4 regions of the Sporosarcina sp. GW1-11 genome follow, and region 1 is predicted to be linked to each of the others. Evidence: riboswitches for the same ligand, from Rfam matches in the RefSeq annotation. Region 1 holds a riboswitch; each other region holds the start of a gene.

Evidence for each region. A riboswitch is a leader RNA that binds a small molecule or an ion and turns the genes downstream of it on or off. The one in region 1 is predicted to bind S-adenosylmethionine.
Region 2: it holds a riboswitch for S-adenosylmethionine, as region 1 does, so the genes downstream of both, ORD22_RS13530 (MFS transporter) here and ORD22_RS03475 (bifunctional homocysteine S-methyltransferase/methylenetetrahydrofolate reductase) in region 1, are expected to answer to the same signal.
Region 3: it holds a riboswitch for S-adenosylmethionine, as region 1 does, so the genes downstream of both, metA (homoserine O-acetyltransferase MetA) here and ORD22_RS03475 (bifunctional homocysteine S-methyltransferase/methylenetetrahydrofolate reductase) in region 1, are expected to answer to the same signal.
Region 4: it holds a riboswitch for S-adenosylmethionine, as region 1 does, so the genes downstream of both, ORD22_RS08850 (methionine biosynthesis PLP-dependent protein) here and ORD22_RS03475 (bifunctional homocysteine S-methyltransferase/methylenetetrahydrofolate reductase) in region 1, are expected to answer to the same signal.

The regions. Positions count from the first base shown of each region.
Region 1 covers NZ_JAPMIW010000003.1:78,159-85,982, reverse strand. Annotated here, with positions in the region: gene mcsB (protein-arginine kinase McsB) at 1-285, opposite strand, end outside; gene ORD22_RS03500 (UvrB/UvrC motif-containing protein) at 275-838, opposite strand; gene ORD22_RS03495 (CtsR family transcriptional regulator) at 835-1,305, opposite strand; gene bioB (biotin synthase BioB) at 1,531-2,535, opposite strand; gene ORD22_RS03485 (biotin transporter BioY) at 2,532-3,131, opposite strand; gene ORD22_RS03480 (hypothetical protein) at 3,294-3,491, opposite strand; SAM riboswitch class I at 3,656-3,767, shown strand; gene ORD22_RS03475 (bifunctional homocysteine S-methyltransferase/methylenetetrahydrofolate reductase) at 3,897-5,756, shown strand; gene metH (methionine synthase) at 5,737-7,824, shown strand, end outside.
Region 2 covers NZ_JAPMIW010000027.1:11,273-19,096, reverse strand. Annotated here, with positions in the region: gene ORD22_RS13545 (dihydrolipoamide acetyltransferase family protein) at 1-1,209, shown strand, start outside; gene ORD22_RS13540 (hypothetical protein) at 1,281-1,433, opposite strand; gene ORD22_RS13535 (molybdopterin-dependent oxidoreductase) at 1,848-3,905, opposite strand; SAM riboswitch class I at 4,070-4,160, shown strand; gene ORD22_RS13530 (MFS transporter) at 4,291-5,562, shown strand; gene msrA (peptide-methionine (S)-S-oxide reductase MsrA) at 5,680-6,210, shown strand; gene ORD22_RS13520 (methylmalonyl-CoA mutase family protein) at 6,529-7,308, shown strand; gene ORD22_RS13515 (methylmalonyl-CoA mutase family protein) at 7,245-7,824, shown strand, end outside.
Region 3 covers NZ_JAPMIW010000008.1:28,245-36,068, forward strand. Annotated here, with positions in the region: gene ORD22_RS06965 (HAD family hydrolase) at 1-655, shown strand, start outside; gene ORD22_RS06970 (YetF domain-containing protein) at 766-1,470, opposite strand; gene metA (homoserine O-acetyltransferase MetA) at 1,558-2,466, opposite strand; SAM riboswitch class I at 2,558-2,664, opposite strand; gene ORD22_RS06980 (AbrB/MazE/SpoVT family DNA-binding domain-containing protein) at 2,846-3,115, shown strand; gene ORD22_RS06985 (thioredoxin family protein) at 3,159-3,470, opposite strand; T-box leader at 3,728-3,954, shown strand; gene serA (phosphoglycerate dehydrogenase) at 4,089-5,675, shown strand; gene ORD22_RS06995 (small multi-drug export protein) at 5,717-6,163, opposite strand; gene ORD22_RS07000 (HAD family hydrolase) at 6,236-7,030, opposite strand; gene thpR (RNA 2',3'-cyclic phosphodiesterase) at 7,208-7,756, shown strand; gene ORD22_RS07010 (methyl-accepting chemotaxis protein) at 7,791-7,824, opposite strand, start outside.
Region 4 covers NZ_JAPMIW010000011.1:71,496-79,319, forward strand. Annotated here, with positions in the region: RNA gene ssrS (6S RNA) at 4-199, opposite strand; gene ORD22_RS08830 (hypothetical protein) at 315-551, shown strand; gene ORD22_RS08835 (FapA family protein) at 665-2,719, shown strand; gene ORD22_RS08840 (hypothetical protein) at 3,097-3,279, shown strand; gene ORD22_RS08845 (glucose 1-dehydrogenase) at 3,346-4,107, opposite strand; gene ORD22_RS08850 (methionine biosynthesis PLP-dependent protein) at 4,289-5,419, opposite strand; SAM riboswitch class I at 5,502-5,606, opposite strand; gene ORD22_RS08855 (DMT family transporter) at 5,762-6,094, shown strand; gene ORD22_RS08860 (DMT family transporter) at 6,097-6,411, shown strand; gene ORD22_RS08865 (methylated-DNA--[protein]-cysteine S-methyltransferase) at 6,434-6,943, shown strand; TPP riboswitch at 6,989-7,110, shown strand; gene thiC (phosphomethylpyrimidine synthase ThiC) at 7,233-7,824, shown strand, end outside.

The DNA.
Region 1 (7,824 bases):
CAACTGCGGACTTACTAGATGTTTTTCCACTAGAATTTGTCGCTCAAGGGATGATAAGTCCGCCATCGATATCCCCGCGAATTGGTGTTCTTCCATCGTTGCTACTGCTTGATCGACGGCTTCATTGACACGTTTAGCTTCTTCTTCAGAGGCGCAAATAGGGAATAGCCGATCTTGTAAGTTGCGCGCCAGACGGATTCTCGTGGATAGAACGATGTCTGAATGTTCACCTTTTGCGACCATCCAGCCAGCCAGTTCACGTTTGATGAATTTTTCAAATGACATCTTGATCATCACCTCCATCAGACAATTGCTGTTTGACTTGATTGGCTTCATCACGTAAAACCGCAGCTTCTTCAAAGCGTTCATTGTCTACTGCTTCCCGCATCTTTACTCGAATATCTTCCAGCTTCTTTTTCAAAGCAAAACGTTCGTTTAGAGAAACCGGTATCTTCCCACTGTGACTTGAGTTACCATTATGCAATTTAGCAAACACACGTGGTAATTGTTCACGAAACGTGTCATAGCAAGTCGCACAGCCAAATTTTCCGACGTCTAAAAAACGATGAAACGTCAGACCACAATTTGGACATTCCGGACCTGCGACTACTTCGTTCGGCTTTTGCCCCGATAACAGTTCCGTGCCGCCTAACCAGTGCGCTAAAAATTGTTGAATGGATAACGGTTCTTGATCTGGACTGAATGAAAATGTCTGAGAATAAAATGCACATTTATCACACAAATGCCTTTCGGTTACACCATTCATCGTCTCTTGTTTAAAGACTACAGTTGCAGGTCGTTCTTTGCAGTTTTCACAAAGCATCTGTATCCACCTCATTCTACTTCTTCGTATAGTAACGTAACTAACATGGCGCGAAGTATACGTGAACGCAATGCATCACGTTCCGGTAACATGTAGCGCAGTGTCGCACGACCAACCGCGGCTAGCATAAGTTTGGCTTCTCGCTCTGAAATTACTTCTTCTTGAATTAAACGATAGATTACATCTTCCGCCATAGTGGAGGACGCTTCTACTTCTAAGATGTCTAATGCTTGTTCTAGCAGATCCTTACGGGAGTTCGTCTGCACACGATAAATCCGAATGTAGCCTCCACCTCCACGTTTCGATTCGACTGCATAGCCTCTTTCGACCGTGAAGCGTGTTTTAATTACATAGTTTATTTGCGAAGGAACGCATTGAAACCTCTCGGCAATTTCATTCCGTTTGATCTCAATAGAAGCACTATCTTCCTTTTCGATAATCGACTTCAAATACCCTTCTATAATGTCAGAAATATTCCGCATCTCGTCACCTCGTTTCTGCTCATTTCTTGGTTGACTTTGACTATCTTTGACTTGATTGTATCGCAGAAATTAGGCTGGATGCAATTCTTTTGATTGGCGGCGTATGCTTTTTATTTCAAATTTATAGCGATAGGCTGTCTCTATTCATAGACGATTATTCATAGAGTCCCGATCTTTTTAAACATACTAAAAAACCACGTATGGATTTACGTGGTTTTTTGTATTTTATATAGTAACTGGTTCTTTTTTCAATGGTTCTAAATCTACTTCGAAGCCCATGTCTTCTAGCATTTTTCGATCTTGATCATTTTCTTGACCGGCTGTTGTCAAGTAGTCACCGATGAAGATGGAGTTTGCTGCGTATAGGCCAAGTGGCTGTAGACTGCGAAGGTTAACTTCGCGTCCGCCTGAAATACGGATTTCTTTTGTTGGATTGATATAACGGAATAAGCAAAGCACTTTTAAGCAATAGCGCGGATCTAACTCAGATGTACCTTCTAACGGCGTACCATCTACAGCATGTAAGAAGTTTACTGGAATAGAGTCTGCATCAAGAACGCGTAAACTATGCGCCATGGAAATTACGTCTTCTTTTGTTTCACGCATACCAACGATCACGCCTGAGCATGGTGAAATCCCTGCTTCTTTTGCATGTCCTACTGTATTTACACGATCATCATACGTATGTGATGTTGTGATGCTTTCATGGTGCGCTGCAGAAGTATTCAAGTTGTGGTTATAACGATCCACGCCCGCTTCCTTCAATCGAACGGCTTGCTCGGGCTTCAAGATACCGAGGCATGCACAGACAGTCATCCCTTGATGCTTTTCTTTGATCTGCTTAACGGAATCAATTACGATTTCAAGTTCACTGTCGCGAGGTCCACGTCCACTAGCTACGATACAATACGTACCAGCTTTATTAGCGGCTGCGCGTTCTGCACCTTCTAAGATTTCTTCCGCTTTCATCATCGCATACTTTTCAACAGGCGCTTTTGAAACGATAGATTGTGCACAGTACCCACAATTCTCCGGGCATAGTCCTGATTTTGTATTGATAATCATATTTAGTTTTACTTTATTTCCATAGTAATGAGAACGAATCGAATAGGTCGCGTGAAGTAGCAACAATAAATCTTCGTCTGGACTGTTCAATATAGAGAGCGCTTCTGCGTCTGTAAGAATATGTCCTTGCAATACTTTGTCTGCCAACAGCTGATAATTTGTCAAAATGTACGCCTCACCTTCAAGTGTTTTGAAATTCTAAAAGCAAAGATTCCTGCGAGTACCGCTAATACAATATCTTTTGGCAGTGGCGGAACCATCCAAAGCCAAGCAACTTTATACGTAAATGCATCTGGTGCAGCAGCCCACATTTTATAGGCAAAATACATCCAGTTCGTACCAAGTAAGTAGTTAACTGAAGTTGCTACAAGAGATGCAATAATGAATGCGGATAATGTTCGTTTCCGCTCGACTATTTTACCTGCTATGTAGGCGATTAAGATAAAGGTAAGAATGAAGCCAAATGTCGGGCTCAGTATTTGTCCAAAGCCGCCTGAAAATTTAGCGAATACAGGTGCCCCTGCAAGACCAATCAACATATAGACGGTCATAGATAATGCACCTAGTCGACTACCTAATAACAATCCTGACAATATGGCAAAGAATGTTTGTAATGTAATCGGTACTCCCCCGACCACCAAAAATGGAACGAATGAAGTAATATTCGCTCCAATCATCATTAGCGCTGCGAACATTCCACTATATACAATAGTTAATGCACTGAACTTACTTTGGGAACGCCCTTCTGTTACTGTTGCCATCATTCCACCTCTTCATATTTTAGTTACTATAAAAATGATAATGGTTTACACATATTGTGTCAACAACTTTAAGAATCTAGTTAACAAAAGAAAAAAGCTGTAGCCAAACTCCTTTTCGTGAGTTTAGCTACAGCTTAGGCTGTCGATATACTTTTTGTCAGCTTACTTCTTTTTATCAATTTTCTCTTCTTTTTCTTTCCGGAATAACACAAAAGCAATTAAACCACTAAATACGGCTGCACCAAATGTTATATAGACACGTGAATCATAGGGTACTTCTTCATAACTATTACCTAGCATAATCCAAGCAAGCGTACCTACTAAGAAGGCAATCGGAATAGAGTATTTAAAAAATTGCATAATCCCTCACCTTTTCAAGTTAGTCCTTTAATTTTATCATATTCCTCCAGTTTTCTCTATGCGACGAGCTCCCTTTATCAACTTCACTAAACATTCACTTGACGATAACTAACAAACTCGCTATGCTATGCTTAGAATAATCGAAATAATTTAATAAGAATCATATCTTATCAAGAGAAGCTGAGGGACTGGCCCGTCGACGCTTCAGCAACCAGCCATTATAGGCAAGGTGCTACTTCCAGCGGTTTGTCCTAGCGGCAAACTGACAGATGAGAGGGATCTAGTCATTGTGATTACAAAGCCTTCTTTTTACTTGAAGGCTTTTTTTGATTAGTAAAAAGGTGAAATGTCTAGACGTTCTGACACATGTAGATAGATTATTAAAGTAAAAGGGGAGACTTGACTATGTCATTGCTAAAGAAACTTCAAACAAATGTCTTAACAGCGGATGGGGCAATGGGAACGATATTGTATTCATACGGTATAGATTATTGTTATGAGGAATTAAACGTAGAGAAACCTGAAATAATAGAGAAAATCCACCAAGATTACATTACTGCAGGGGCAGATATAATCCAAACGAACACATACAGTGCCAATGCGGTGAAGTTAGCTCGTTACGGATTGGAAAGTCGAGTTACAGAATTTAACAAAGCGGCGATTCAAATTGCCAAACGCGCAGCAGCACCAGGAGGTCAGTTTGTGCTTGGGACGATTGGTGGTTTGCGTGGGATTAGAAAAAGCGATGCCTCATTAGATGAAATCCAGAAAGTTGTGCTTGAACAAGCGAACGCATTACTGACTGGTGATCCGGATGGCTTATTGTTAGAAACCTATTATGATTTTGAAGAACTTTCATCCGTCGTCACCACTTTGCGCCAAATCACAGATGTTCCGTTAATTGCGCAAGTTTCAATGCATGACCCTGGTGTGCTGCAAAATGGCCTTTCATTAAACGATGCACTACATCAGTTAGAATCACTAGGCGCTGACATTGTCGGAGTGAATTGCCGCTTAGGGCCTTACCATACAATTCAAGCATTCGAAAACGTTACATTGCCGGATAAGGCATTTTTATCAGCTTTCCCTAACGCTAGCTTGCTAGACGTAGAAGATGGTCGTATCGTCTATGAATCAGAAGCTGAGTATTTCGGTCGCGCTGCTGTATTGCTACGTGATCAAGGCGTTCGATTAATCGGTGGATGTTGCGGAACAACACCTAAACATATAAAAGCAGCTAAAACACGCTTGGAAGGGTTAGCTCCTGTTACCGAGAAAGTTGTAGCACCTGCAAAACCAATTATTATTCAAGAAGCAGGTCCTGTTAAACATCAGCCACTTCACGAAAAAGCGAAGACAGAACGTACTGTCATCGTTGAACTGGATACGCCACGTCATTTAGAAACTGAAGATTACATTAAAGGTGCAAACCTCTTATATGATGCAGGTGTAGATGCTATCACTATGGCGGATAACTCATTAGCATCACCACGAATCAGTAATATGGCGATGGGTTCTATCATTAAGATGCAACACAATATCCGTCCCCTTGTTCACTTGACGTGTCGTGACCATAACTTAATCGGTTTACAGTCACATTTGATGGGACTTGATGCACTAGGCATACATGACATTCTCGCAGTAACGGGTGACCCGACAAAAGTAGGCGACTTCCCTGGTGCGACAAGTGTCTATGACGTCTCGAGTATGGAACTATTGCAACTGATTAAGCAGTTGAATGAAGGAATTTCATTCTCTGGTAAACCATTGCGTAAAAAAACAAACTTCTCTGTTTCTGCAGCTTTCAATCCAAATGTACGCGTAATTGATCGTGCAGTGCAGCGGCTTGAGAAGAAAATTGAAGCAGGTGCGGATTATTTCATTACCCAGCCTGTTTATACAAAAGAAAAGATCATTGACGTGTACGAAGCTACGAAGCATTTAGATACTCCGATTTTCATCGGGATCATGCCGTTGACGAATATTCGTAATGCCGAGTTCTTACATCACGAAGTTCCAGGGATTAAACTATCCGAGGATGTGCTGGAAAGAATGCGCGAATGTGGAGATGATCGAGGGCAATCCACCGCAACAGGTATTGATATTGCAAAAGAGCTTATCGATACAGCTGCGAAATACTTTAATGGAATCTATTTGATCACTCCATTCCTTCGTTACGACATGACACTTGAATTATATGAGTATATTAAGCACTTAGATGAACAGAAGGAGAGGGAATTAAAACATGCAGAAACATCCTATTGAAGAGCAACTAGAGAAACGAATCCTTATCATTGATGGTGCGATGGGGACGATGCTGCAGGCAGAAGATCTCTCTACTAAAGATTTCGGCGGCGAAGAATATGATGGCTGTAACGAATACTTAAGTGTTTTACGTCCTGACATTTTGGAAAGAATTCATGATGAATACTTGGAAGCAGGGGCCGATATTATTTGTACGAATACTTTCGGTGGTACTCCCCTTGTGTTAAATGAATTCTCCCTCGGCCATCGTGCAGATGAGATCAACACGAAATCCGTTGAAATTGCAAAAAAAAGTGCTGAAAAGTATTCGACTCCTGAATGGCCTCGTTTTGTAGCTGGTGCGATTGGGCCGACAACTAAGACGCTTTCCGTTACAGGCGGTATTACATTCGACGAATTATCCAATGACTTCTACGTACAAGCAAAAGCACTAGTAGCCGCAGGAAGCGACTTAATCTTAATGGAAACAAGTCAAGATATGCTGAATGTTAAAGCAGGCACAATCGGAATTAAAAAAGCATTTGAAGAACTCGGACGCGAAGTACCTATTATGATTTCAGGTACGATTGAACCGATGGGTACAACGCTTGCTGGTCAAAGTATTGAAGCATTTTATATTTCCATTGAACACGTTAACCCCCTTTCTGTCGGTTTAAACTGTGCGACTGGTCCTGAATTCATGACAGACCACCTACGTTCACTTTCAGATTTGGCAACTAGCTATGTTACGTGTTATCCGAACGCTGGACTTCCCGACGAGGAAGGTCATTACCACGAATCTCCTGAATCTCTATCTAAGAAGCTTGAAGGCTTTGCTGATAAAGGTTGGTTAAATATGGTTGGCGGCTGTTGTGGTACGACTCCTGATCATATCCGTGCAATACGGGAAGCTGTAAAAGATAAAGCCCCTCGTCAAATGCCAGAAGAACCACACGGGCATGCCATATCTGGTATCGAACCTTTACTTTACGATGATACATTACGACCACTACTGATCGGTGAACGGACAAATGTTATCGGTTCACGAAAGTTTAAGCAGTTAATCGTTGACGAAAAGTTTGAAGAAGCCTCTGAAATCGCACGAGCTCAAGTAAGGCGTGGCGCGCATGTACTGGATATTTGCTTAGCGAACCCAGACCGTGATGAGCTGTATGACATGACACGATTCATGAAGGAAGTTGTTAAAAAGGTTAAAGTTCCTTTAGTAATTGACTCCACTGATGAAAATGTCATTGCAGAAGCATTGAAGTTTTCTCAAGGGAAAGCAATCATTAACTCGATCAACTTAGAAGATGGAGAAGAACGTTTTGACGCTGTATTACCACTCGTGAAAAAGTATGGAGCGGCTGTAGTTGTTGGTACAATCGATGAAATCGGGATGGCTGTCACTAGAGAACGCAAACTTGAAATTGCTTTACGTTCATATGACTTACTCGTGAACAAATGGGGAATCGCACCAGAAGACATTATTTTTGATCCTTTAGTCTTCCCTGTCGGCACAGGTGACGAACAGTATATCGGTTCTGCTGTAGAGACGATTGAAGGAATCCGTTTGATAAAGGAAAAACTACCTCGCACCTTGACAACACTTGGTGTCAGTAACGTTTCATTTGGCTTGCCTCCAGTAGGTCGTGAAGTGTTAAACGCTGTGTATTTATACCACTGTACGCAAGCTGGTTTAGATTACGCGATTGTTAATACAGAGAAATTAGAACGCTTTGCTTCTATTCCGGAAGCAGAAATTAAACTAGCTAATGATTTATTATTTACAACAACTGATGAAACATTGGCAGACTTTGCAGACTTTTATCGTGATAAGAAAAAAGAAAAAACGGAAGATGATATTCCGAAAACAGTGCCTGAGCGTCTTGCCTATTATGTAGTAGAAGGCACGAAGGAAGGTCTAATCCAAGACTTAGAAGCTGCGATGAAAACATATGATACGCCGCTTGACATCATTAATGGGCCGTTGATGGAAGGGATGGGGGAAGTTGGTCGTTTATTCAACGACAACCAGCTAATCGTAGCGGAAGTACTACAAAGTGCCGAAGTTATGAAAGCATCCGTT
Region 2 (7,824 bases), on a different contig from region 1:
GAAATCATCGCTTCAGAAGGCGATACGGTAGAAGTAGGCGATACGGTTTGTTTGATTGACGTAGAGGGAAGTGTTGCAGCTCCTGAAGCGACTCCAAAGACGCAGAAAGAACAACTAGCTGTAGAAGAGCTGAAAGAAGCTGCGTCAGAAAAACCACAAGTCGCGCCAGTCAAACCGGCATCGACGCCTGAACTGGTGAAAACTGCGGGGAAAGCAGCGGGGAAAGCAGCGGGGAAAGCAGCGGGTAGATATTCTCCGGCTGTTTTAAAACTGTCGCAAGAACACGGCATTGACTTGGCAAACGTCGCGGGTACGGGCCGTGAAGGCAGAATTACGCGTAAAGATATTCTAGCGTTCATTGAGAATCCAACCGTCGCTCCGCAACAACTGACGGAATCAGCTGAAACAATTAAAGAACAACCGCAAGCACATACGGAAATCGCGGAATTCGATAGCGAAAAGTCCGGATTCGAACAAAATGTTACGCCGAATGTGCAGTTGGAAAATGGTGATATCGAAATTCCAGTCACAAGTATCCGTCGTGCCATCGCGAAAAACATGGTGCGTTCAGTAACCGAAGCACCACATGCGTGGACAATGGTCGAAGTCGACGTAACGGATCTTGTTGCACTGCGTGATGGTGTAAAAGAAGAGTTTAAACAAAAAGAAGGATTCAATTTAACGTACTTCGCCTTCTTTATTAAGGCTGTTTCTCAAGCGTTGAAAGAGTTCCCTGCAGTCAATTCGATGTGGGCGGGTGACACGATTGTCATGAAAAAAGACGTCAATATTTCGATTGCTGTTGCGACTGATGACGCGTTATACGTTCCAGTCATTCGACAAACAGATGAAAAAACTATCAAAGCACTTGCCCGTGATATTCACGAATTAGCGGGTAAAGTACGCAATGGAAAGCTGCAGGCGAAGGATATGCAAGGCGGTACGTTTACCGTCAACAACACGGGTTCATTTGGCTCCGTGCAGTCTATGGGTATCATCAATTACCCGCAAGCTGCGATTTTGCAAGTTGAAACGATCGTCAAGCGTCCGGTTGTCATGAACAATGGGATGGTTGCTGTACGCGATATCGTCAACCTTTGCTTGTCTCTAGATCATCGTGTCTTGGATGGTTTAGTTTGCGGGCGTTTCCTAGCGCGTGTGAAAGAATTGCTAGAGAATATGTCTAAAGAAACTACATCGTTATATTAAATACAGAGAACCTTCAGCGCTACCGCTGAAGGTTTCAGGCTGTAGACAAACTCCATAAATTTGGAGTTTGATTACAGTCTCTTTTCTTTTACAATAGAGTAAACGTCAGGAAAGGTTGATTTCCGCTGCGGATGGACGCGTTCCGCGGGCACGGCCTCAGCCGCTTCCCTCGCTGCGCTCAGTCCAGGGTCTTCGGCTCGTGCTGTTCCCGCTGGAGTCGCCATCCTCCGCTCCAATCAACTGGAACCTGTTGAACACTTATTGAGGTGATGGAAATGATGACGAAAAATCAGATCAATGAACGTGAACAGTTGGAGATGCTGACAATTGAACAGTTAGTGCCGCAAAATCACTTGGATATAGCGGAAGACTTGAGGCGTCATGAGGAAATCAAGTGAATACCAGAACTAAGTCAGAAGCTATTTTACAGATTTTATACTGAAAATAACAAAAGGGTTGGAAATCGTTACGATTTCCAACCCTTTTGTTTACACTCTGGAACCTTCAGCGCTACCGCTGAAGGTTATGAGAATTCGTTTCCCTGCATTTGGCAGAGATGTTCGTATGGGCTACTGGTCTCTAGCAAGTAATACGTTTTCATCTCTACGTAGTTCATATGCTTAGCTAGTAGGCTTATTTCAGGATTCTTCATTTTGGGAGTGCGAAACGCTCACTTCAACGCGGCCTGAGAAAAAAGTGGCGCCGCCGCCCATGTCAGCTATTCGATTGGGCGTTAATGCGTTGACAAGTCGTTGTTCACCTGTCTGATCTGCCCACAGTCCTAGACTCACGACAACACCGGGAAGGACGTGTTCACCAACTGAAATAGTCATTTCACATTCCCCACGGTCGTTCCATATACGGACAACTTCTTTGTCTGTAATTCCCCGAAGTTCTGCATCGCGCACATTCATAAATAACTTAGGTTCTTTTTCCATTTTGATATGCTTTTCATTATTCGAAAAGATCGTGTTCAAAAAATTATGATTAGCTGTAGGTACATATAGTAATGGATAATCGGAATCCTGAATGATTGGGATATACGTTGGAAGAGCTGGATAACCGTCCAACTCCATCTGTTTGGAATAAAGTTCAATTTTACCGCTAGGGGTTTGTAAGTTGTGTAACATATTGTTCGTGCCGCTTGCTTTGATGAAGCGCTTTTCCTTTAACGATTCATATGTAACTTCAGATATATGTGGATTGGTAAGATTACTTAATGCTTGCCTCATCATTTCCTGATCATCATCTTTAAAGGATGGCTCATCAAACCCCATCGCTTGTGCTAACAGTCTGAAGACATCTGAATTGGATTTGCTGTCTTCAAAAGGAGGAATGACGGGCTCGTGTATATGAATGTAATGATGCCAGAATGACGTATAGAAGTCCGTATTTTCAAATGCAGATGTGGCCGGTAGCACAATGTCCGCAAATTTAGCTGTGTCTGTTAAAAATAAATCATGAACAACCATAAATAAATCAGTACGCTCTAATCCTTCGCGCACTTTATTCGCATCGGGTGCGACTAAGGCTGGGTTGCTGTTGTAGACATACAATGAACGGATCGGTTCATTTTCTTCTAGTAACGCATCGCCTAATTGATTCATATTAAACCGCCGTGTAGGCTGTTTCAGGAGATTTGGATGTTCAAGCGCAGCTATATTATGCGTCAAATAATCTGCATTTGACTTAAGGGCACCTCCTCCTTTTACTTCCCATTGGCCAGTCAATGCCGGTAAGCAGGCAATGGTTCGGACAATCATTCCGCCATTATCGTGATGCTGCAGACCATTTCCGATTCGGATCATGGAAGGAGAAGTAGTTCCGTACATCCGGGCTAACGAGTAAATATCTTCCACAGATACACCCGTAATGCTAGAAACTATTTGAGGGTCGTAGTTTTTTACATGATCCGCCAACTCCTCATAGCCTATCGTATAGTCTTCTAGAAATGACTGATTGACCATGTTTTCTTTAAACAGAATGTGCATAATACCTAATGCAAGCGCTCCGTCAGTGCCAGGAAGGATAGGGATGAACCAATCTGCCATACGTCCGGTCTGGTTTTTATGGACGTCAATGACGACAATTTTAGCACCATTTTTTCTAGCTTTTTGTGCAATCATCATTTGGTGCATATTCGTGCTGACAGCGTTAATACCCCAAAGGATGAATAATTTTGTTTCTGTCATCTCTTCTGGATCTGTGCCATAGCGTCCGCCCATTGTATAGTTGTACCCGACCTCGCCAGCGACAGAACAAATGGTTCGGTCAAGTTGACTCGATCCAAGGCGGTTGAAGAAACGACGATCCATTCCTTTTGAACTTAACTTCCCCATATTTCCATAGAAGCTATATGGGAGGATCGATTCTGGACCTACTTCTGAAATTAATGTTTTCCAATGGTCCGTGATCGTTTCAATGGCTTCTGTCCAACTGATTGGGACAAACTTCCCGTCGCCTTTTTGTCCGACACGTTTCAAAGGTGTTGTAATACGGTGTGGATCGTAAATTCGTTCGGACATATGGCGAACTTTATTACAAATACTTCCTTTTGTTACAGGGTGTTCAGGATCTCCTTCTATTTTAACGACCTTCCCATCTTGTTTATGAATAAGTAATCCACACTGGTCTGGACAGTCAAGTGAACAGACGGAAGGAACGACACCATTTTCTATCTCTACATACGATTGCAAATCAATACCTCCTAAAACTTTGTCGACATAATCTGTTTAGTATATCATAAGAATGACTATTTCTTTAGAAGTTTCAGATAAGTGCTTGACTTCAACTTAATAACTCTATATTGTATATCCATTGCTTTAAATATTACGTATTTTCATTTAACTACATAGTATGTTTTCTATCAAGAGAGATGGAGGGACTGGCCCTATGAAATCTCGGCAACATTATTGTGCCAAATCCAGCAAGCTTTGCTTGAAAGATAGAAAGGGTTCAACATTTATATTCCATTTGAATATGAATGTATGTCAAAACTCTTTCCGTTCTTTGGAAAGAGTTTTTTGTTACATGAAAATATATACGCAACTAAGAAAAGTAAGTAGAAATGGAGAGAATGGTATGTTAGAGAGAATCGGTATTACAAAGAACTTAGGATGGGGCTTTTTTGGTGTCATGCTCTTCATGATGGGTGACGGAATAGAAGCTGGGTGGCTCAGTCCATTCTTAGTCGATAACGGGTTGACGATTCAACAGTCAGCCGCAATTTTCACAGTGTATGGAATATCGATAGCTCTTGCCTCTTGGTTTTCAGGAGTTTGTTCAGATGTGTTTGGTCCTAAACGTACGATGATGATTGGATTATCCGTATATATTATTGGTACAGCTGGTTTTATCACGTTCGGTTTTCCAACGATGAATTATCCAGTCATGCTACTAACTTATTTCATTAAAGGTTTCGGTTATCCTTTGTTTGCCTATTCCTTTTTAACATGGGTCATTTATAAAACACCACAAAATAAATTAAGTTCAGCAGTCGGTTGGTTCTGGTTTGCGTTTTGTGCGGGAATGATGGTGCTTGGGGCTTGGTATTCAAGTTATGCGATCCAACACCTCGGTTACATTAATACATTGTGGACTTCTATTTTTTGGGTATGTCTCGGTACGTTCTTTGCTTTAGTGCTCAATAAAGATAAATTTGAGAAGAAAAAAGTCGCTAACAAACGCGAAGCAGTTAGAGAATTATTAAAAGGTATTACGATTTTAAAATCGAATCCACGCGTTGCAGCAGGTGGGATTGTTCGCGTGATCAATAGTTTAAGTGTTTATGGATTCCCTGTATTCTTGCCGATTCATATGGCACAGCACGGCATTGAAACGACTGCTTGGTTGCAATTATGGGGTACATTTTTCTTAGGAAATATCATCTTTAATTTAGTATTCGGTTTTATTGGAGATACATTCGGTTGGAAACAAACGATTATTTGGTTTGGTGGAATCGGTTGTGCCATTTTCACACCGCTATTGTTTTACGTACCTGTCTTGACTAATGGAAATCTACTGATGACAAGCATTGTTGGATTCATTTGGGGTGGCTTAATAGCTGGTTTCGTTCCGATTGGTGCATTGGTACCGTCTGTCGCGGGTGAAGAAAAGGGAGCGGCGATGTCTGTGTTAAACTTTTCGGCCGGTTTGTCAACGTTCGTCGCACCTGCCATTGCATTGGCATTCATTGGGACTGTAGGAGCTGAAGGGGTTGTTTGGATTTTTAGTTTCTTATATGTAGTTAGTGCGGTGATTGTTAAATTCATACGCGTTCCGGAAGAGGATACGATGCGCAAACAAGCGATTCCGGTCTCTTCATATGGCGACAGTGTGACGAGTGTTGATTGATGAAGTTGCTGAGAACTGCAATGAACAGAATAATATGGTAGCGTAAATAGTGGCATTCTAGCAAGAAGGCATGGACCATAATTAAAAACTAAAGCGAAATGAAAGGCGATGTTGATAGTGACTAATAATACGTTTGAAAAAGCTGCATTTGCAGGTGGTTGTTTCTGGTGTATGGTAAAACCGTTTAAAGAATGGCCAGGCATTCAGGATGTTGTGTCAGGCTATATGGGTGGACATCTTGAAAATCCGACGTATGAAGATGTGAAAAAAGGCGACTCAGGCCATGTGGAAGTCGTTGAAATCACGTTTGATCCAGCTGTTTTTTCATATGAACAGTTACTCGATGTGTTCTGGCAACAAATTGATCCGACAGATGCGGAAGGTCAATTTCATGATCGTGGCTCATCGTATACGACAGCGATTTTCCATTACACGGACGAGCAACGGGAAATTGCCGAACAATCCAAAGCGAAGCTAGCGGCAAGTGGCATATTCTCAAAACCTATCGTCACAGCTATCCGTCCCGCAGAAACGTTTTATCGGGCAGAAGAGTACCATCAAGATTACTACGAAAAAGAAAAAGAACATTATAAAGATAACCGCGCGCGTTCTGGTCGAGACGAATTCATTGCCACTCACTGGAAGTAATAGTGGCCTAGTTGTGCGTAAAAAGTTCTTAAAGAGATCTACGGAAGTCCCTTGATATAATCTATCGAGGGACTTCCTTTTTTATATCCGCGTGACATTCTTCTTGCGACAATCCTACGATCTTCCTCTTTCCCATCCGATAGTTCTTTTCCTCTTACTTTGCAACTATCTTTTTGAAGCTGAAGACTTTTATTAGATTTATATGAAAATTGTATGACATCTAATCATTTTCCTCTTTCTTCATTGGCTACACTACGGTACACTAGTAGTATTGATGGTCAAAAAGGGGGAAGCAACACCATTATGCCTATACATAATATGAAATCATTCACATTTACGGCGCCGAACTATGAAGAATGGAAAGAGAGTGCCATTCAGTCATTGAAAGGAAAGCCATTTGAATCATTGTTTACGAAGACCACAGAGGGTATTGAATTGAAGCCCTTATATACAAAAGAGGATCTAGATCAACAAAAGATCTCACGCGTGACGAAGCCAGCATTTGGCTGGACGGTTGCACAACCTGTCAGCGCGACAACGGGAGAAGACTTCCTACTTCAGTTGAAAGAATCATTAGAACGAGGCAATGAAGCGATTGCGTATAACGGCTTACACCCAATATCTTGGAGTGAGCAAGCGCTTCGTCAATTAGCACAATTGCTTACAGAGTATCCACTTCTCTTTACAGAAGTGAAAAAAGAAGATCCAATTTTGCAGGCCTTTTCATATATTGAAGATGCGAAACGTGCAGATGTAACGGGTATTTGTATTAGCGAAAGTACGGTTTTACCGGAAGATTTGCCGAACGTTAAAACAAAAGGAGCAGATCTATGGACGGCTCATCATGAAGGAGCGGATGCGGTTACAGAACTTGCGTTGTCACTTGCGATCGCTGCTGAACTAGCAGAAAAGGCCACTTCATTTGAAGAGTTTACGAAAGATTTTTATGTTCGTTTTGCTTCTGACACACATTTCTTTATGGAAATCGCGAAATTCCGTGCATTCCGTGTGTTATGGAAGTTATTTAACGAAGCATATGGCGTGGAGAACGCGAAACAAGTACCATTGCTTGCTATTCGAAACTCGATCCATATGTAAACTTATTACGTGGCGGGAACTCCGCGTTTGCTGCGGTACTTGGGGGAGCGGACTGGTTAACGGTGTTGCCACATGATGTGTTGACTGGCACTTCTGCTAGCTCTATTCGCTATGCACGCAATATTCAACTCGTATTAAAAGAAGAAACACATATCGACCAAGTACTCGACCCTGCAGGTGGTTCATACTTCATCGAGTCGTTAACTGCAGAATTAATTAGCAAAGCTTGGGAGAAGTTTTTAGCAATCGAAGAAAACGGTGGCTATCAGTCGTTTCTACAATCTGGTGAACTTAGCAAGTTATACGCTGAACGTCAGAAAGAAATGGCTAGCGGGAAAAAGACGTTGATCGGTACGAATGTCTATGCAGAATTAATCGACACGAACTTGACAGATGCCTCTTCTGTGACGGTATCGAAACGTTTGGCTGAGCCGTTTGAACATCTTCGCGCACGTACGCCAGAACAGTTACCAAAAGCAGTACTACTAAACTTTGGTGCATTAAAAGATTATAAAC
Region 3 (7,824 bases), on a different contig from region 1:
AGTTGCCATTTTCGACTTTGACGGGACATTGTATACGAAAGAAACCTTTTCATTATTGATGGATCAATTAAAGAACCATCCAATCTACAAGCGTTACTACGGAAAGTTTTATCGTTCGATCTTACCGCTTTATATAAGATACAAACTAAAAATATTGCCGGAAGCCGAAATGAAAGAACGTTCTATGAAACTATACTTACAAGCACTTTCCTCACTGACTACTTCACAACTACAAACCTATTTCGAAGACATGCGCGGTGAAATGTCACGCGATTTCAATGAAAAAGTCATCTATCGATTAGACGAGCACCGTGCAGCAGGTTATCGTGTATTATTAGTTTCTGGAGCTTATACACCATTTTTGAAAGCAGTCACCCCTCACTTATCCTTTGACCACGTCATCGGTACAGATATTCCATCACAAGGCGAGAAAATTGCAATGGATTTGCCGTTTATACATATTCAAGGACAACGTAAAAATGAACAAGTTGAGAAAGCATTACAAGGCGAAACAATCGATTGGGCTAACAGCTATGCATATGGAGACAGCATCGCTGACTTGCCCGTTTTAGAAAAAGTCGGAAACCCAGTCGCCGTTAGACCCGATGCAAAACTAACAGCTATAGCGAACGAACGAAAATGGGAGATTCTATAAAATAACCCCATACGAAACTTAGCTTGTGCTTAAATCCTTTACGTAGACTATAAGAAATTAGAGAATTAGAAAAAACAAAGAACTCTGAATAAACTTCAGAGTTCTTTGTTTTATATTTTCTTTAATGCATTCACATATAAACTACCATCTGTCTGAATTTCTGCGTAGAGAACATGCTCCGGCTTACCAATGCCTTGTTGCTCCAATTGTTGAGTCAACCATACATCCGTCAAGTTCAATTCGCGCATATTTTTCTCCTCTACTTTGCCATCCGTAATAATCTCAGTCGGAATATACTTTGGCATCGTAGTAGAACCTTTGACGTCTTTCTTTGTTGCTGGTTGTTCCGAAGGCTTTAGCATCACACTTAAGTTCCCATTCGTTTCGAAAATCGCATAATTGACATCCTTCATAGAGAATACAGATTGTTCTCGTAACATCATATTCAATTCATTGAAATTCAGACGTAATTTCCGTAACGAACCTTCGATAATTTTACCATTTTGAATGACAATCATCGGTTTATCATCTAGAGCAACACGTATTTTCACTGATTTGAATGATAAAAAATTGGCTAAAATCGTCAATAACGCCCATAAAATCATACCGTACATGCCATTAAGAAAAGGGGTTTCTGACTCCCCTGCTAAGTTCGCTGCAATAGAACCAATCGTTATACCAGTTACATAGTGAAAGAAGGTCAGTTGAGAAACTTGTTTTTTCCCCATGAAACGAGCCAAAATCATTAATACGATAAAAGAAAGTACCGTTCGTAATGTCATCTCCCAAAAAGCTAATTCCCAGAACTCATCTATGTTCACAACATGCACCTCCATTGCTTGGAGTATGTGTGAAAGTAGATGATATTATACGTTAAGTAGCCTATTCGAATCCAATCGCTTTTAATTCCAGACGTACGGTGTTTCTTGGTAAACGTAGTAGTTTAGCCAGTTAGAGAATAGCAGATGAGTATGCGAACGCCATGTATTCTTTGGATCTTTAGTTGGGTCATCGTTAGGAAAATAATTTACTGGCACATCGATATCCATTCCCTTTTGGACATCACGGGCATATTCTTCCGCTAATGTACAAGCATCATACTCTAGATGCCCGGTAACCATAATATGCTTTTCATCATTAGATATAATGATGAAAGCTCCTGCATCTTCAGAAGTAGAAAGCAGCGTTAACTCGGGATGGTTTTGAATTTCTTCAATGGGAACGGATGTATGACGAGAATGCGGAGCAACAAACTCATCATTAAATCCTCTTGCTAAGTTAACCGTCGGATCCGTAATATTGTGTACGAATATTCCTGAACACTTCTTCTCTAACTCAAACTTATCAATACCATAGTGATGATAAAGTGCTGCCTGCGCACCCCAACAAATATGAAGTACCGAAGTTACGTTCGTTTTCGTCCACTCCAAAATTTGCACAAACTCTTTCCAATACACTACATCTTCAAATGGCATAAGCTCAATGGGTGCGCCCGTGATAATCATACCGTCAAAACGACGATCTTTGACGTGTTCGAATGTAGTATAAAATGTTTCTAAATGTGTTTGACTAACATTTTTTGAAACATACGTCGCTGTATTTAAAAACGTTACATTCACTTGTAATGGTGTATTCCCCAGCAAACGCAATAATTGAAGTTCCGTTTTCTCTTTTTCAGGCATTAAGTTCAAGATCAATATGTTCAATGGACGAATATCTTGCGCAATTGCCCTTTCTTCATCCATAACGAAAATCTTTTCTTCTTTAAGTAATTCTCCTGCTGGTAATTTTTTAGGTATGTTAATCGGCATTTGTTTTCCCCCTTATTTTTCATGTATCTATTTTTTACAATAAAAATACCCCTTCTCTTGTAGATAAGAAAATGAGGGTATCCGCACACCATTCTTATCTCTCAAGAATAAAATCTTGTTGGAGGTAGCACCTTCCTGTTTACACAGAGGTTGCTGAAGCGTCATCAGGCCAATTCCCTTAGCTTCTCTTGATAAGTAATTATGAAGTTATTTTTCCAATACAAATTCAAAAATTGATTTACTAAGTATTATAACATTAATAAACAAATTGTATAGCGCAATTTTCAAATAGTTCGGTAGATTAACATCTTGCAAATTGTAGATCGTTAAAATTTGTGTATAATAGGAATTAACAACTACTTTTTTCAAGGAGGGCACCATGAAATCTTTAGGGATTGTTCGAAAAGTTGACCACCTCGGTAGAATTGTTATTCCGAAAGAGCTTAGAAAATCTTTGCTGATAGACAAAGGGGATCCGATTGAAATATTCGCTGAAGACGATCGAATTATTTTAAGAAAGTATCAAGCAAGCAGAGTCTGTTTCATTACTGGTGAAGTTTTAGATGAGAATAAACAATTATCAAATGGCTTATTCATTAGCCCTGAAGGTGCAAAGATTCTTTTGAAAGAACTAGAAAGTTTTTCATAATATAAAAGCCATCTCAATAGAGATGGCTTTTTGATTGAAACATTCATAGACTGTTGATGAACTCTTCTATTTCTTCTTTTGTTTTTCGATTCTTACTAACGAATCGCCCAGTTTCATTCCCTTCACTAAATGCAATGAAGCTAGGGATTCCAAAAATATCGAGTTGACTACATAAATCAATAAAGTCGTCACGATCGACAGAAATAAATTCATGCTCAGCAAATTCCACTTCCAATGTCGGTAGGAAAGGTTCAATTACTCTGCAATCGGGACACCAATCTGCCGTGAATAAGAATATGACGCGTTCTTCCTTTTTCAGTTGCTCAAATTGCTCTACGGATTCCAACTTCTTCATGTCCAAAACTCCTTTATATGAATAGTAAGGTTCTACTATAGCATTGATTTCACCTTTTCTTCTCTTCTGACGACTTACGCTATTTACCCTAGTCGCGTTTTAAATGTTAGTATTTCCATCATTTCATCACCCAAACACGAACGTTCACAATAAATTCACTATTTTACGTTCGTATTTGATAGTTTTTCATTTTTTGCAGAAAAGTAATTGACAATAACTTTGGACATGTTATGATTAGTTCTAAATTTAATACATGCAAAACAATTTTGACGAAGACATACCTACCTTTAAAAAGAATTTCTTAGAGAGCTGATGATGTGGTGAGAATCAGTAAATTCTTAGGCTGGTGGCACTTCTGAATTGATTGGCTGAATTTTTAGTAGGCCAATTCGTCACATGCACGTTACGCATGCTGAATGAAGGCTGCTTTGGCAGCAAAACAAGGGTGGTACCGCGTTAGTTTATCGAGCTTTTCGCCCCTTACGTAGTATGTAAGGGGTGGAAGGCTTTTTTATTTTACATAAAAAGGGGGTTTCGCAAACTTACATAAACGCTTGATTGCGTGCAATTTAATCAATAAAAATCCAATACAAACAATCGAAGGAGAGAATGATTAACATGGCTTTTAAAGTACTAATTAGTGACCCACTTAGCGAAGACGGTATTTTCCCATTACGACAAGCAGAAGGTTTTGAAATTGTAATTGACACAGACTTATCACCAGACCAGTTGAAGGATCGCATCAAAGGTTTCGACGCACTTCTTGTACGTAGTCAAACAACCGTTACAAAAGAATTGTTGGAGTCAGCTGATCAATTGAAAATCATTGGTCGTGCAGGTGTAGGTGTCGACAATATCGACCTAGATGCTGCGACTGAAAAAGGAATTATCGTTGTAAATGCTCCTGACGGCAACACAAACTCAGCTGCTGAACATACAATCGCTATGATGATGGCAATGGCACGCAAAATTCCACAGGCATTTAACTCGTTGAAGAACAGCAAATGGGACAGAAAGTCGTTCCTTGGTGTGGAATTAAAAAATAAAACACTAGGAATTATCGGACTTGGGCGTATTGGTGCTGAAGTGGCAAGACGCGCAAAAGGACAGCGTATGAACGTAATTGCATATGATCCATTCCTGACAGAAGATATCGCGAAAAAATTAGGTATTGAAATCGGAACAGTTGACGAAGTACTAGTAGCTGCGGATTTCATCACGGTTCACACACCATTACTAAAAGAAACACGTAGAATGATTAACAAAGAAGCATTCGCGAAAATGAAAACTGGCGTACAAATTATCAACTGTGCACGCGGTGGAATCATCGATGAAGATGCTCTATACGATGCAATCATTGAAGGCAAAGTAGCAGGAGCAGCACTTGACGTATTTGAAGAAGAACCATTCTTGGATCACAAATTATTGACGTTACCAGAAGTCATTGCTACACCTCACCTAGGCGCAAGCACGTTCGAAGCACAGGAATCTGTTGCCGTGGACGTTAGCCGTGACGTAGTCAACTTCTTAACGATTGGATCTGTACGTAACCCAGTAAACTTACCATCTGTTTCTCGTGACGTTTTGGCGAAAATCGAGCCATTCTTCGATCTAACAGAAAAACTAGGTATGTTCTTATCACAAATCCAAAACTCTGTTATTAACGAGATCAACATTCAATATGCGGGTGAACTAGCTAACTACGACGTACGCGCACTGACACGTAATACAGTAAAAGGACTTCTAAAACGCAACCTTGGTGAAACTGTCAACGACGTAAACGCGAAGCTATTAGCTGAACGTTACGGCATCAAGATAAACGAGCAGAAGACGACTACTGGTAAAGGTTTCTCTAACTTGATCACAGTAGAAATCATAACAAATAAAGGCATTCGAAAAGTAGCAGGTACACTTCTAAACGGTCTTGGACCACGTATTGTAAAAGTTGACGATTATATTGTTGATGCAATCCCAAGCGGTCACTTGCTATTCATTCGCCATATTGACCAACCTGGTGCAATCGGTCGTGTAGGCACATTGCTCGCTGAAGAGAATATCAACATTGCAGCGATGCAAGTAGGACGTTCTGCTGAAGGTGGCGGCGCGATCATGATGTTAACGGTCGATCACCACGTAGAATCTAGTTCCATTAAACGCATTAAAGAAGTTCAAAACATTCACGATGCAAAAGCAATCGACCTATAAGAACGTGAAAACTCAGCTGATATGCGTATCAGCTGAGTTTTTTATGTTCGACTAACAAAGAAGTCGAAGCCCATGGCGGTAAGGATGCCAAATACTAGGCACCAAAGTGCGATGCTAATGGCAGACCAAACCGCAGTAGTCATTTTATTCGCACCGAAGACAAGCCCAATAAAAGCTGCAATATGTGTACCGATAAGGATCGGACCTGCAAGCGCCAACACAGGTAAGCCATATGTATTCATTATTTTTTCTCCCTGTCGCCGGCGTTTTGACTCCCTTTTTCCTTTTTTCTTATTCCTCCGTTCAATCCAATCTTGGATTTGCTGAAAGCCGAGGATTAGTAGTAGGACGGTTGCCATATTTCCTGCAAATGAAAGGATTACAACCCATACAGGTGACAAGCCTCGTATGATACCTAGAGGGATGACAAGCATGATTTCTATCCATGGTATAGCTGCGCCTAAAAAAACAAAAACGTATTCTAGCATGATGAACCTCCTCGATGTAGTTTCTGCTAGAACAAGTATAGCAGAATAGGAAAACCGATGAGGAAGGAATCCTCATCGGTTTTCTAAATTAGCTATTATAGGAAATATCTCATTTAAATTTGTTATTTCATATGTTGGTTTTACTTCATCACTTGGCGCTTTGTTTTCGCGATTAATCCAAACGTTTTTCATGCCTACACGATTAGAACCCAAAATATCCGTCATCAAATTATCACCAATCATCAACGCTTCATCCGCTTGAATGCCACATGTATCAAGTACATGTTGGAAAATAGAAGCATCAGGTTTCCCCTTACCAAATGCACCTGAAACAATAATATGTTCAAAATACGGTGGGATTTCTGGTGAAATTGTTAACTTAATTTTTTGTAGACTAGGTGAACCATTTGTCAGTAACACTAGCTGATAATTGTCTTTTAAACGATCAAGCACTTCATATGTTTCTTCATATATAAAGGGATGATTTTTACGCTCTCTAGGGAACTTTTCCGCTAGTTCTCTACCGAACGCTTCATCATCGATTCCAAGTGACTTTAATCCTCTAATCCACGCTTCTCTTTGGTATCCTGGAATAATTTCCTTCATCTTCTGAAATTCTTCGCCTTCATCGTCGAAGACGCCCCATAGTCCTTCAAAAGGGTTAATACCGATGTTTTGCGTGTGCGAGAACGTTTCGTACGTTGCATATAGTTTTCTCGCTTCTTGACGTACCGCATGTTCTAATTCCGCTGGGTTTACTCCCATTTTTTTAGTTGCATACTCACACGTTTTTTGAAATGCCATCGCAATACTTTTCGCATCCCAAATTAACGTGTCATCCAAATCGAAAATCAATGTTTTAATCATAACGCCATCCCCTTCATTTTCGTAATTTCATAGTTACATCCAATTTCTATTATACACTTGAATCCGCTAATTTGTTAGGTAGCTTGCTACTGTTTATAGGCCTTAATTCCTCTTTCATTATTTTATGCATATTTCAAAACAAGTAAGGGAAACTATCAAATAGGAGGTGAGCTGAATTTGGCACAACATTATTTTATTGGCATCTCCATCGCCCACAACGTTGTTGATATTGCTGAACATTTTCGAATGAAGTATCAATTAAAGGAAAAATACAAAGTCATTCCACATGCTCATGATTTGCACTTGACCCTACGGTATATTGGAGAATTAAATGAAGACGAAAAAAACTCACTCGAATATACTTTGAGAAAAATTGCACAAGACCACAATTGTTTCACTACGTCAGTTACGGGTTTATCATTTTTCGGATCACCTACAGGACCGCGCGTCATTTATCTCTCGGTTGATCCAGTAGCAGCGCTATGTAACTTACAAAGACATGTCGCTAGACGCACGGAAAAAACACTTGGATTAGAACGTGAAAATCGTTTCGTCCCTCATATTACAATTGCTAAAAAGCGAAAAGTGTTAGACAAAATGCAACTAGCTCGAGAAGAAATTTCTCCCGTTCCTCTAGCGATTGAAGGTTTCACATTGTTTGCGATTCATCCAGAGATTAGCCCGTCCTACACATCCGTTACTTATTTCCCATTAAAAAAGAGCTGATTATATGCAATCAGCTCTTTTACTTAGTCATTCGTTACACTTTAAAACGTCCCATATCATTTTGAAGT
Region 4 (7,824 bases), on a different contig from region 1:
TTTATGTAAGCCGTCTTTGCCGTAGTTTAGTCATAGAAAGTTTTAAACCACCACTCCTCAAAGTGGGTGTTTGCGGAAATGTTCCTGTTTGTCCGGATTGCTAAAAAGGAATCCGGCACGCCATTCCCATTTCGTAATAAACTCCCTTTTACAGCTTAAAGGTTAAAACTTAATGTACATACGAACAATACAGCTTGTAAATTAATAGTACACCCGGACGCGTAAAATTGCAAATGGAAACTTTTGTTGTGAATTGAATCTTAAACGGCAGGTGGAACGTATAGTGAAGAAACCGCAAAGGGGCGATATGCTCTATGGAAACTAATGAAAAGGCTACTGAAAATAAGGAAATAGTCACTACGAGGGAATTACAGGAAATCAGTGCGTTAAATCAAGAAGTGGAAGAATTACGTAAGGAAGTTAAGCAACTACGAGAAGATCTCGAGTTGATTGAAGTGTTCCAAAAGAAGCCTGTTGTAACTGCTGACGTCATCGGGGTTATTGGGTTTTATATTATTGCTGGACTCGTCATTATAGGAATATTTTTTTAACCGAATGGTACATAAGTGGAGGAAAAAAGCTGAGTGTTCTAAAAGTCGATGAGTGTTCAAACTCTGAATGTGATACCATAAAAGTAGTAGGTACATAGACGGGGGTGTTTTTTTTGAAAAAGGTAGTTACGGTTCAGGCGAATACAGTGGAAGAGGCAATTCAACAAGCTTTAATTATGCTAGAAGTGCCATTGGAGCAAGTACAAGTAGAAGTGCTAACGAATCCCGGTAGACGTTTAATGGGCTTGAGGAAAGCACTAGCAGAGGTAAAGGTTACTAGTGTAGATCAAGTTGGAGAACCGCCTATTGCACGAGAACTTTCTAAAATCGAAGAGTTAGCTAGTTTATTGGATGACGTAGATTTGAATGGACCACAAGCGGTTAATCGTCCAGCGAAGAAAGAAATACCGGATATGAATAATCAGAGCGATGTAAGTGCTGCACGTATACAAGAAGGAAAAATACAATTCCAGTTTAATGATAATTCATTACCGTCAATTATTCCAAATGAAAATGCTTTACTGTATGTCAATGGAGAACTGTGCACGCAACCTATATCTATCCAGCCAGAAGATCAAGTGACTCTAACGATTTGTGATGAAGTTGTTGCACCGAAGTTCACGATTCAATTAATCGAAAAAAATATGATTGCATTACTTTCATTTACACCGGGGAAACGTATAAAGCGTTCATTAGCAAATACGGCTTGGTCTCCAAGATTAGCTATTCGCGTAGACGAAGTGACTGAAGTTACGAATGATATTAAACCGCAACAGATTGTCGATGAATTGAAAGTGATGGGTGTGCAACAAGGCCTTGTATTTCCTGCAATTAAGAAAGCGACGGAAGTAGATAAGCCATATGAATTGATTGTAGCGAAAGGAACACTTCCTGTAGAAGGCACAGACGGTGATTTGGAAGTGCATGTTCGCTATGAAGCGTTTGATCCGAACAGTGAAGAAAAAGTAGATTTTCGAGAAATGAATGCAATTACGAATGTCAAAGAAGGGCAAGTTATCGCGACGCATGTTTTACCTGTTGAGGGAACTGCCGGACGAAGTTTACTAGGACATAAAATTCCGGTAAAACCAGTGCGGGATGTTATATTGCGTCTTGGTAAAAACGTGGAGCAAGTCGATCGGGATCTAGTGGCATTGATTTCAGGAAAGCCAGTGATCGTGTGGCGCGATCGATTAGTTGAAATTGAAGTGAATAGTGAATTTAACCACCCGGGAGAAGTCAGCTTAGAAAGCGGAAATATTCGATTTGAAGGAGACGTGCGGATTGGAGGAAATATCCTACCCTCAATGTTTGTAGGGGCGACGGGTAGTATTTTTGTCGGAGGATCTATAACGAAAGCAACCATTCATGCGATGAAATCTGTGATGGTACGAGGGAATGTGTTATCCTCTACGATTAGTGTCGGTAAACAGGAGGCAGCGATTAACGAACTAGCTAGATTAATCAAAGAGGTAACTCATTTACTTGTGCAGATTAAAGAAGCTGTCGATCAAATATTTATTATACGTGGACAAGGTGAAGCAGATTTGAATCCATCTGAATTAAAACGTTTAATTCAATTATTGATGGAGAAGCGCTATGCACAATTGGAAGATTTGAATAAACAATTTATCCAGAAAGTTCGATCCCAAAAAGCAACCCTAGATGAAGAATGGACAAATGTTGCAGATTCGCTGTATGACATCTTCATAAATCCAATCAATGAAGATATGCAGAATCTTGAGGAGTTTGGCCGAGTCGTAGAAGAAGCTCAAATCCTTGCGCAATTGTACGATGGCGGGAGCTCACTACAGACGAAATTATCTGTTCCATATGCCATAAATAGTACGCTTTACAGTAATGGTCATATTGAAGTTTATTCTAAGGGTGTATATCATTGCAACTTGAGTGCTGAACAGACGATTAAAATTAATGGGGTGTGTCGTGGAGGAGAAATTTCAGCACCTTTTGAAATTGTTTTACAGGAGTCAGGTTCAAAGAATCCGGTGAAGACCGTAATTCGGACGAGTGCAGAAGGTTGTATCAAAATTGGTAGGGCGTTTGCCGGTACAGAGATTTATGTAGGCATACGAAAACACGTATTTACGAAGGATGGTACGAATATTACTGCGCGTTTGAATGCAGAAGGAGAGTTAGACCTTGGATGACGGCTGGTTAAGAAATTTACACTGGTGGACCAGTAAAGTTGGAACATAAGTTGCGGGTATGAAAGAACATACAAAAGTGAAACTAGATAAATCAATAGATCCTGCGAAGTCGTCTGTAAAAACCAGCCCGTCACAAGCCGTCAACTGTTAGTCATTGAAATTACTGGAAAAATAATCATTTAAGAAAAGGTCCAAGCATTTTGCTTAGACCTTTTTAACGTGAATAAACATAACAACTCCCCACATTGCATAAACTACAAGTACATTAATAAATCAATGAAAAATATTCTCAATTACACTTGAAAAACGTTCTCAATAAGAGTATGCTAAAAGCAACGAAAGATTCGGAATCATAACTTGAAAGGTCGGGGTATACAATGTATAAAGTAGTAGTGTTGGCAATTATGGCAGGAATCGGATTCGGTGCAGCAGCAGGATTTTCTATAGGAAGCCAAGAGATGACAGGTATGTTAGCGGGCATTGCGGCACTAGCATTCATTGCAGCTCCGGCAGCAGTTGTTTGCTCAAGTAAAAAGAAAAAGTGGGAACAAGCTCATTAATCTCTTGAAAAAGGTCTGGAAATCTTATAGATTTCCAGACCTTTTGTTTACAATGTAACTTCAATTTTAGTATGCGGACCAACCGTTATCAGCTTCCATAATTACACCATTAACATAGGATGATTCGTCAGATGCTAAGAATAACGCAATGTTTGCGATTTCTTCTGTTGTACCTGGGCGGCTCATCATGTTGACTCCTCTAAGTGCTTGCTTCATGCCAAACTCATCAGGTTGTGTTAAATTATTCGTGATATTTGTTGGTACTGCCGCCGGAGCAATTGCATTACAACGAATGTTTAATGGACCATAGTGAGAAGCAACATTTTTTGTCATGCCTGCAACTGCGTGTTTAGAGGCTGTGTAGGCTAGCCCTCCACGTCCTCCAGTTACTGCGGAGATTGATGCCATATTAACAATGACACCCGCCTTTTTCTCTTCGAAAATCGATAAAGCTTTACGCGTCGCACGCATTACACCTGTTGTATTAATAGCTAATACTTTGTCCCATACGTCATCGGTAATCGTTGCTGCTGAATACATATTGTCTATAATACCTGCATTATTGACAAGAATATCGAGCGTTCCAAATTGCCCAACTGCTGTATCGATCATGTTTTGAACGTCATCTTCCGCAGTTACGTTTGTTTTTACTGCAAGTGCTTCTCCTCCAGCGGCTTTGATTGTCTTGACGGTTTCTTCTGCACCCTCCATATTCATATCCGCGATGACAACTTTTGCCCCTTCACGTGCATATAATTCTGCAATTTCACGTCCGAGTCCAGAGCCAGCACCCGTTACAACTGCTACTTTGTTTTCTAATCGTTTCAACAAAATCGCCTCCAATTTAATTCATACCTTCATATTATAGTATACAATTTAACATTAAAGTATTATGAACAATAAATTGTTTTTTTAGTATGCTGAGCGGAAATTTTAATGGAACGTCAAAAAACAGCCTAAACAGTCAGTATGAAACTGATTGTTCGGGCTGTTTTATTTTCATCCGACATTATTGAACTTTTACGCCTTCCACCGCTTCTTTTGCAGCATAAAGTGCTTGTTTAACATCAGCGATTAAATCTTCAATATCTTCAACGCCTACTGAAAAACGTAGTAGACGATCATCGACACCGCGACGATTCCGCTCTTCGATTGGAATATCCATATGTGTTTGTGTCGTTGGGTACGTGATGAAACTTTCCACTCCGCCAAGACTCTCTGCGAATGAAATAAGTTGCATATTTTCTAGGAAAGGACCAACCCATTCGCTATTTTGTACACGGAAAGATACCATACCACCGATTCCTGCATATAGCACGTCCACGATTAAAGGTTCTTCTTCCAAATAGGCAACCATCGCTTTGGCATTGGCATCATGTTGTTTCATGCGTAAGTGTAATGTTTTTAGTCCTCGGACAACGAGCCATGAATCAAGTGGTGAAAGTGTTGCGCCAATTGCGTTATGCTTCGTAAACAAACGCTCGCAAAGTTCCTCTCCTTTTGCGACAACTAGACCAGCAAGTACGTCATTATGTCCACCGATATATTTTGTTGCGCTGTGGATGACGATATCTGCACCTTCTTCAATCGGACGCTGGAAATAGGGCGTTAAAAATGTATTATCGACAACTAGCAGTAAGTTGTGCTTTTTTGCGAGCTCAGCATAGATTGAAATATTGATATTCAACATCAGTGGATTCGTAGGTGTTTCCAAGAATATCGCTTTTGTGCGCTCTGTAATTGCCTGTTCCACTTCCGTGACATCTTCAAATGATAAGTAGCGTGTCGTAATCTGATACATTTGCTCATATTGATTGAACAAACGATAAGTTCCACCATACAAATCTTCAGGCGCAAGTATTTCATCGCCTGTTTTGAACAGAGATAGAATTAGCTGAATCGCTGCCATTCCAGAGCTACAAGCAAACCCTTGATCACCGGACTCTAGATTAGCGATTCCTTCTTCTAGAACGGAGCGTGTCGGATTTTTTGTGCGTGTGTAATCGTATCCAGTAGATTTTCCAAGGCCATCATGATGATAAGCAGTTGATAAGTAAATAGGGGTATTGATCGCACCAGTTCTCTTATCTGAATTATTTCCTAATTGTACTAATCTTGTTTCTAATCCGTTGTTTGTCATCAACATTCATCCCCTTTAGAAAAATAAAAAAAGACCTCTTCATTTCGAATAGGCCCTCGAACATACAAGTTTGTTTGTCGTATTCTCATCTTCAAGGTGAGTGTTCACCCTTGGAATTAGCACCATGCCGATCCGGCTGGTTGCTGAGACATCTTTGGGCCTATCCCTCCGTCTCTCTCGATAAGAATATTCGAAATATAAGAAATACTAGTGACAAAATCATTCTATCATTCAGACATAGTAGATGCAAGCTTCTCTCCTAGATAGGAGGTTCATTTTTCGTTCAACTAAAAAATTTGCTATACTAAAAAGTAGGTTGAAAGTTGAAAGGGGACGAGCGCATTGGCTTGGGGTTATGTCGCTTTAGCAGCGCTTGTAGAGATCTTTTGGGTAGTTGGATTACGTTACTCGGAGACTTTTTTACAATGGACTGGTACGACCGTAGCAATTATTTTTAGTTTTTACTTCATCATTAAAGCGTGTGAGAAGCTCCCTTCAGGAACTGTTTATGCTGTATTTACAGGATCAGGAGCTGCTGCGATTTTAGTAGTCGATATATTCGTTTTCAAAGCGGACTTTACGTGGATCACTTTGTCATTTATCGCGTTGATTGTAATAGGGGTTGTTGGTATTAAGATGACAACGGATGAAGCAGATCAGCAAGGAGGCGATTAATCATGGCTTGGGTCTACTTGGCGATTGCCAGTCTAGGAGAGATTTTTGGTGTCATGAGTATCAATTATTATTTACAAAAGCGCTCGATGACACGATTATTTCTCATTGTGGGCATCTTTAGTTTCGGCTTTGTTTTTCTTTCCCTTGCTATGCGTGAAATTCAAATGAGTACAGCTTATGCGATTTGGACAGGCTTTGGTGCAGCGGGTGCGGTAGTAATGGGGATAATCATTTTTAAAGAATCCGCTAGCGTCAAGCGCATCTTCTTTTTATCGTTAATTATCGTAGGGGCTGTTGGTTTAAAGTTATTCGGCTGACTGAAAGGGTTTGAGGGAATTGGTGTATTGGACCAAGTTTCAATTTGTAAAATGGCAAGTAACGCTGGCGGCTACTGAACAAGGTCTGTGTTACGTAGGATTGTCTGACAGTAGCGAACAATATTTGACCGACTGGTGTTACGAGAAATTCGTTAAAGTAGAAATAGTGGAAAATGCTAGTGAATTAGCAACTTATGCAAATGAAATTGCTAAATACTTATCCGGTGTACAGACAGACTTTAAAGATATACGGATGGATCAACAGGGCACGCCATTTCAACTTGAAGTATGGAACGCGCTTCAAGAAATACCTTATGGAGACACGGTCAGTTATTCAATCATTGCTAATAAAATAGGCAAACGATCTGCTGTTCGAGCGGTCGCTTCGGCCATCGGGAAAAATCCGCTTCTCCTAGTGATTCCCTGTCATCGAGTCGTTGGAAAAGATGGAAGCTTGTCGGGGTACCGGGATGGAAAAGAAATAAAGGAACAGTTGCTTCAATTGGAAAATAGTTCAAAGATAATTGGTTGACAATGTAGAAGTCTATGCTAAACTGGAAATGTTCGACAATTCAATAATCATAACTAGGGGTGTCCAGCTAAACTGGACTGAGATGGAATGAAATGAACCGCATGCATTCCGAACTCTTTGGACCTGATCTGGCTCGTACCAGCGTGGGGAAGTTTTATCTTACAATCGACGTGCTTATTTGTGCGTTTTTGAAGACCAGGTCCATTACGATGGAACTGGTCTTTTTTTCGTCGATTCCCTCTACTTGTATGTAGTCATGGTCTACCCTCAAAAAGGAGACGATGACAAAATGAAAAAAGCAACAGAAGAAATTCAGATTCATACGTGTTTTCCGGCAAGTAAAAAAGTGTATGTGCAAGGTAGCCGTCCCGATATCCTTGTCCCAATGCGTGAAATCGCCTTATCACCGACTGTGACAGAACGAGGTGAATTTCCAAATGAACCTGTTCGAATCTATGATACAAGTGGAAAGTACACAGATGCTGAATATGAAATAAATATAAAAAAGGGACTTCCCGCGATTAAAAAAACATGGATTCTTGAGCGGAATGATGTGGAAGAATACGAAGGACGTGAAGTGAAGCCACAAGATAACGGTTTTCGTACGTCGGAACAAATGAACAATGCTCAGCAATTTCCATTGTTAAAACGCAAACCATTACGTGCGAAAAAAGGACGTAATGTAACACAAATGCACTATGCCCGACAAGGGATCATTACACCTGAGATGGAATTTATCGCAATTCGTGAAGCGGTAGACCCAGAGCTAGTTCGCGATGAAGTCGCTAGAGGACGGGCAATTATCCCTAGCAATATCAATCATCCAGAAGCGGAACCGATGATTATCGGAAGCAAGTTCCATGTTAAGATTAATGCCAATA